2 regions of the Pristimantibacillus sp. Z349TD_6 genome follow, and region 2 is predicted to be linked to the other one. Evidence: predicted binding sites of a transcription regulator. Region 2 holds the regulator's gene; the other holds the start of a gene.
What was found. Region 2 encodes CtsR, which represses protease genes until heat stress. Its sites were predicted from a motif close to ATGGTCAATAAAGGTCAAACA; they were not measured.
Positions count from the first base shown of each region.

Region 1: the regulator CtsR is predicted to act here: its motif matches at 1,755-1,775, upstream of AC0VYE_RS06635 (endo-alpha-N-acetylgalactosaminidase family protein).

Region 1 is NZ_CM149662.1:1,563,046-1,566,475, forward strand. Features, by position in the region: gene AC0VYE_RS06635 (endo-alpha-N-acetylgalactosaminidase family protein) at 1,868-3,430, shown strand, end outside.
Region 2 is NZ_CM149662.1:7,255,030-7,258,459, forward strand. Features, by position in the region: gene AC0VYE_RS31520 (protein arginine kinase) at 1-738, opposite strand, end outside; gene AC0VYE_RS31525 (UvrB/UvrC motif-containing protein) at 767-1,288, opposite strand; gene AC0VYE_RS31530 (CtsR family transcriptional regulator) at 1,324-1,785, opposite strand; rRNA gene rrf (5S ribosomal RNA) at 2,092-2,208, opposite strand; rRNA gene AC0VYE_RS31540 (23S ribosomal RNA) at 2,368-3,430, opposite strand, start outside.

The DNA.
Region 1 (3,430 bases), 2.2 Mb from region 2:
GTATATGGATTGTGAATGTATTGTGTGTGGGACGTGAATTTGGATTGTGCACGTAATACGAGTGAAGTGTGCATGTACCGCGCGTAAAGTTTGAATAAGTGCAGGAGTGCACCTATTTTCAATAAATGAGATGGATTTGACGAAATTAGGTGCACAAGTGCATCCATTTGAGTAAATTTTGAGAGTAGTTGGTGGAATAGGTGCATTTATGCGCTTAGATAATCCTGCTGATATGGACCGGGGAGCTCACTCAACTAATCAGCATGTAATCTCGGTTTTTTTGGTTGAAGGTAGCTGCTGGATTATGAGAGAATGTGCATTTGTTAAGTGTATTGGGTGTTGGGTAATGCGTTTGTAGAGCGTGCAAGGTGTCCGATTGGATGTGTGTTAAGTGTACAAGGAGTGCTATTAAACTATCAGTATGTTAATTGTATAGGTAGTGTGCTTTGAGTGTGTAAGTGGTTTGTGCATGTTGTGTGATTGTAGTGTGCGTGACTGGACGTGGAGTGAACATAAGCGCAGAAGTGCACTTGTTTTTATCAAATTTGGTGGAAATGACTCAAATAGGTGTAGAAGAGCATCTAGTTGAGCAGATTTGAAAGGGAGCTGGCGGAATAGGTGCAAAAGTGCGTCTTTTTGAGTGGATTGGAAAAGTAATTATCGGAATAGGTGCATTTATGCACTTAGATGACCTTCCTGATGCTGACTAGTACGCTGATTTAGCTAGCCTTCTTTGTATTCTTCTTGGCTTTTGTAAATAGTAGTAACTGGACGAGCATCAGTGTGAATATGTGAAGTGTGTTGGGAGTGGGATTATGCTTTTGTAGAGCGTGCAAGGTGCCCGATTGGATGTATGTTAAGTGTACAAGGAGTGCTATTAAACTATCAGTATGTTAATTGTATAGGTAGTGTGCTTTGAGTGTGTAAGTGGTTTGTGCATGTTGTGTGATTGTAGTGTGCGTGACTGGACCTGGAGTGAACATAAGCGCAGAAGTGCACTTGTTTTTATCAAATTTGGTGGAAATGACTCAAATAGGTGTAGAAGAGCATCTAGTTGAGCAGATTTGAAAGTGAGCTGGCGGAATAGGTGTAAAAGTGCGTCTTTTTGAGTGGATTGGAAAAGTAATTGTCGGAATAAGTGCATGTATGCACTTAGATGACCTTCCTGATGCTGACTACTACGCTGATTTAGCTAGCCTTCTTTGTATTCTTCTTGGCTTTTTTAAATAGTAGTAACTGGACGCGCAGCAGTGTGAATATGTGAAGTGTATTTGGAGTGAGAGTATGCGTTTGTAAAGTGTGCGAAGAGTGTGATTGAACATTATGGGAGTAGTGTATGTAGTGTGCTTTGAGTGTGTAAATGGTTTGCGTATGTTGTGTAATTGTAGTGTGCGAACCGGGTGCGAAGTGTAAATAAGCGCAGAAGTGCACTTGTTTATATTAAATTTGATAGAAATGATGCAAACAGGTGCAAAAGTGCATCTAGTTGAGCGGATTTGAGAGGTAGCTGGTGGAATAGGTGCAGAAATGCACTTAGATCAAGCAATTGAGGTTAACTATGTACCTAAATGAAGCTATTGAGGTTAACTATGTACCTAAATGAAGCTATAACGGTTAGCTGTGCACCTAGATCAAGCTATTACGGTTAGCTGTACACCTAAACTAAGCCATTACGGTTTAACTATTCACCTAGATGCAACTGAAGCGGGCAACACCATAGCACCCGCCCCATCCCATCCCACCCCAAGCAGACTTTTTTCAAAAAAGATCAGACTTCTAACAAAAATGATCATTCTTAAGCGCTTTCATCTGTTCTATGCTAATAAAATCCAATTAGGATCAGATTACCATGGAGGATGGGTGAAAGATGATTATGAGGAAAAAAAGCACGGTTTTCAAATTGTATGTTTGGATGATTTGTTTTGCTATTTTGAGTCAATTGGCTGTATGGCCAAGTGCGGTATCCTATGCAGAGGAAGTCGTTGAGGTAAAAACGATCGCGAGCATTCCCTCTATCGAGATGAACACAACAATAGGGAACCCGCCGATTCTTCCGCTGGAGGTACAAGCTGTATTTAGTGATGAATCCGTTGGACAAGTTCAGGTAAGCTGGGACGAAATTGATCCCTCGCAATATGCAGAGGCTGGAGCTTTTAAAGTAGAAGGCAGCGTTCAAGACACTTCCCTCAAGGCTTCCGCAGAAGTTACAGTGAGGGAGAACGATTTTACAGTATTTCTGAATGAGATTACGAGCAATGTACCAGATGGACAAAGCATCGTTTCCTACAGCAACAACTATCAGTCCATGCAGCCCGAATTGATGACTTTTATGAAAGGAAACGGGACTACATCGGTTAACAATGGGCTGACGGTAGAAATGAATTCGTTAGAAAAAAATATCGCTATTGCTGCTTGGGATAAAGGACCATGGTTGTCCGCCGGCACAATCGATGCAACGCTGCGTTACACCAGCGGGACGCAAGGCAATATCGGGTTTGTAATCGGAGCCTATAATTCTACACAAGGCTTGTCTATTCGTTATGATGCGGGTACAACTTGGGTCATTCAAAGCCCTGATGGTTCTGGCGCGTGGGAATCTTTTGAAGGACCTGAGTTGAAAATGGATACCGATTACCGGATCAAGATTGGTTATAACGGAAACAAGCTATTGGTTATCGTTGATGGCGTTACATATTACAACAAGGAAACAAATTTATTAAATCTCAAGGCTGGAATAGGTCAGGTGGCCTTGTATAAACGTTTTGCGACAGGACAAGTCATTATGAAGGATATTAACATTCAAGGCGTCGGCCAAATCGAAAAACCGTCAGATATCATCAACTATGTACAAAATTACGAAGACCCGGCATACACACCTCGTTGGTCCGGACTTAACGCTCAAGTGGTAACCGACATTACAGGCAATAAGGTATTATCGCTAAAAAAAGGCGCTAAAGAGCGAGGAGCCGATTTGGATTCTCCGCAGCTACAATCGGGTACGCTTTCATTGGATTTTAAGCTGGTCAATCCTGTTAAGCTTTCTAGCGGCCAAGGTTTTGCATTTGGCTTCAGAATGAATGAGACGGCAAGCATCTTTAGCGAAATCGGAGTCGATCCAAATCGCTGGTTGCCTGAATCCAGCTCTGGTTGGGGCAGCAATTTAAATATTCCTTATCCGATTCAGGGGAAATGGAACAATCTATTGTTCAATTTTAATGGAAAAACAATTACGGTCTATATGAACAAAAAGCTAGTTGGCGATATTACATTTGCTGATTTTACCGATGCGGCTGGCTTTTTTGGACTTCGAATTAGAAGTACAGTAGAGCTGTATATCGACAACCTGCAGTATACGAATCAAATCATTACCCCAAAGGAATTGGTGCAATACAGCAACAACTTCCAGGATGGCATTACGGGAGGGTGGAGC
Region 2 (3,430 bases):
TCTTGCAACACCATAAAGATTTTCAATAATTTCATTCTCGGATTGCCCCAGCGTAATTTGGTTAGACACCTGAAATAAATTCCCAAGCGCTTCACTGCCTTCGCCGTACAAGCCTCTTACCGCCAAGCCTACCTGTGTAACAGCTGACAATATCCGATTGATTTGAGACGTTAAAACGAGTGCCGGCAAATGCATCATGACGGATGCCCTTATGCCTGTGCCCACATTCGTTGGACATGTCGTCAAATAACCGCGTTTCTCATCAAATGCATAATCAGCCGACTCTTCAAAAATATCGTCAATTCCGCTGGCCAATGCCCATGCCTCCTGGATTTGGAAACCTGGATACAGACATTGAATGCGCAAATGATCTTCTTCGTTAATCATTATGCTAACAGATTCATTATCGCTTAAAATAACGGCCCCGCATCGCGATTCGTTCGCTAAATTGGGACTGATTAAATGCTTTTCAACAAGCACCCTTTTATCAAGCTCGCTTAAATCTGACAAAATAATGGTCTCAAATGATCCAATAGACTGCAGCTTGCCGCTCTGGCTAACTTCAGTCAGCTGATCCATGACATCCTTAGATTGCTGATTTGTTGCAAGTAATGGAAAAGGCTGATGACGTAAATTTCGGGCTACTCGCACTCTGCTGCTAATGACAATTTCAGATTCAGGACCTGCGTCCTTCATCCATTCGCTGAGCGCATGCTGTGAGAATCGATGCTTAGTCAAGAGGTTCCTTCACTCCTTCTATGCCAGCCTACAGGTCTGCCATTTTGCGCTCTAATTCACGTATTCGATCACGCAGCTCTGCCGCGCTTTCAAATTCCTCTTGATCAATCTTCTCCTGCAAATCCCGCCTCAGCTGTTCAATCTCGCGCTTGCACTGGATTTGCCCGCCTGAGCGCTTGGGGATTTTACCGCTGTGTACGGTGCTGCTGTGAATACGTTTGAGAAGTGGATCAAGCTTACCTTCGAACGACTGATAACAAGAGCTGCAGCCGAATCGACCGATTTTGCTAAACTGTGTATAGGTCAGACCACATTCCTCGCAGCGCAGCGCTGGCTGCTTAATGCCGGTAATCGTCGACCCGCCAAGCTGTTCGAAATCAAGAAGTCCCGATAGTAAGCTATGAATAGAAAAGCTATTCGGCGCGCCTGGAATGCCTTCGCCTTTCTCACGAGCACAGCTTTCACAAATATGAAATTCGGTCTTCTCGCCATTAATGATTTTTGTGAAATGAAGCGTAGCCGGTTTTTTACCGCAATCTTGGCAAAACAAGCCTGATCCCTCCTCCCGGTATAAACGGTTTGTCTTTATTTAACCAGCAATGAGATAAGCATGGACCTTAACAACCTTGCCCGAATTTCATCCCTTAGCGGCAGCTTCAGTGCAATGGTATCGCGATGCACAGCCGCACGGAGCAGATTTCCTTCACGCTTAGAGATAAGTCTTGCTTCCTCAAGCTGATAAATAAGCCCTTCCGCTGCACCTTGATCGACACATTCTCCAACCGTTTCTTCGATGTGGAATTGAATCGCCTTTAATGCAGGAAGCTCAATCCGTTGTATTCGGATATAGCCTCCGCCGCCGCGCTTACTTTCAACCATGTATCCTTTCTCCATGGTAAATCGAGTACTAATTACATAGTTGATTTGCGACGGTACACAAGAAAATTTGTCAGCCAGGTCATTGCGTTGAATTTCTACTGCGCCCTCTGGACTTTCTTGAAGCATAAGCTTCAAGTACTGTTCGATGAGATCGGAAATGTTACGCAAACCACCAACCTCCCTGAGAAATAACCAATAAAACTAAAGTTGAAACATAGGTATTAATGAGGTCTTGCGATCAAATCAGAATATACACCGAATATTCGGACAACTGACTTTGACTTTCTTTGACCTTGATTTTATTATATGCAATTTCAGCAAAAGGTCAAGTGCTCGGTAAAATTGATTTTCCATTAGCTTGGTACGCTTGCATGCTGTTTATACATAGCCGGATTCATTTATATGATTAACGCTCATTTTCTGCATACAAAAACAACAAAAAACCTATCGCATATTATGCGATAGGTCTCTCGTGCTTGGCGACGTCCTACTCTCCCAAGACCCTGCGGTCTAAGTACCATCGGCGCTGAAGGGCTTAACGGTCGTGTTCGGTATGGGAACGCGTGGTTCACCTCCGCCATCGCCACCAAACTGGATTTTTCGTTGAAATGCAGTCCTGAGTTTCCTCAGAAAAGATCCAACCAAAGTCCTTCAAGGTGTTTACGCCCTGAAAACTGGATACGAAAGATTAGGCTTGCTGAAGCCTTTATGCTGCTGTCTACCGGATGTATGGGTCACAGTAAACGTGTTTAGGATAAGCCCTCGACCGATTAGTATTCGTCAGCTACACACATTGCTGTGCTTCCACCCCGAACCTATCAACCTCGTCGTCTTCAAGGGGTCTTACATACTGGGAAATCTCATCTTGAGGGGGGCTTCACGCTTAGATGCTTTCAGCGCTTATCCCGTCCGTACTTGGCTACCCAGCGGTGCTCCTGGCGGAACAACTGGTACACCAGCGGTACGTCCATCCCGGTCCTCTCGTACTAAGGACAGCTCCTCTCAAATTTCCTGCGCCCGCGACAGATAGGGACCGAACTGTCTCACGACGTTCTGAACCCAGCTCGCGTACCGCTTTAATGGGCGAACAGCCCAACCCTTGGGACCTACTTCAGCCCCAGGATGCGATGAGCCGACATCGAGGTGCCAAACCTCCCCGTCGATGTGGACTCTTGGGGGAGATAAGCCTGTTATCCCCAGGGTAGCTTTTATCCGTTGAGCGATGGCCCTTCCATTCGGTACCACCGGATCACTAAGCCCTACTTTCGTACCTGCTCGACTTGTAGGTCTCGCAGTCAAGCTCCCTTATGCCTTTGCACTCTTCGAATGATTTCCAACCATTCTGAGGGAACCTTTGGGCGCCTCCGTTACATTTTAGGAGGCGACCGCCCCAGTCAAACTGTCCACCTGACACGGTCCCCGAACCGGTTTCACGGTTCTAGGTTAGAACTCCGATACGATCAGGGTGGTATCCCAACGTTGCCTCCACACAAGCTGGCGCTCATGCTTCAAAGGCTCCCACCTATCCTGTACAGATCGTACCAAAGTTCAATATCAAGTTACAGTAAAGCTCCATGGGGTCTTTCCGTCTTGTCGCGGGTAACCTGCATCTTCACAGGTATTAAAATTTCACCGGATCTCTCGTTGAGACAGCGCCCAAGTCGTTACGCCATTCGTGCGGGTCAGAATTTACCTGACAAGGAATTTCGCTACCTTAGGACCGTTATAGTTACGGCCGCCGTTTACTGGGGCTTCGGTTCACAGCTTCGGGTTACCCCTAACCGCTCCCCTTAACCTTCCAGCACCGGGCAGG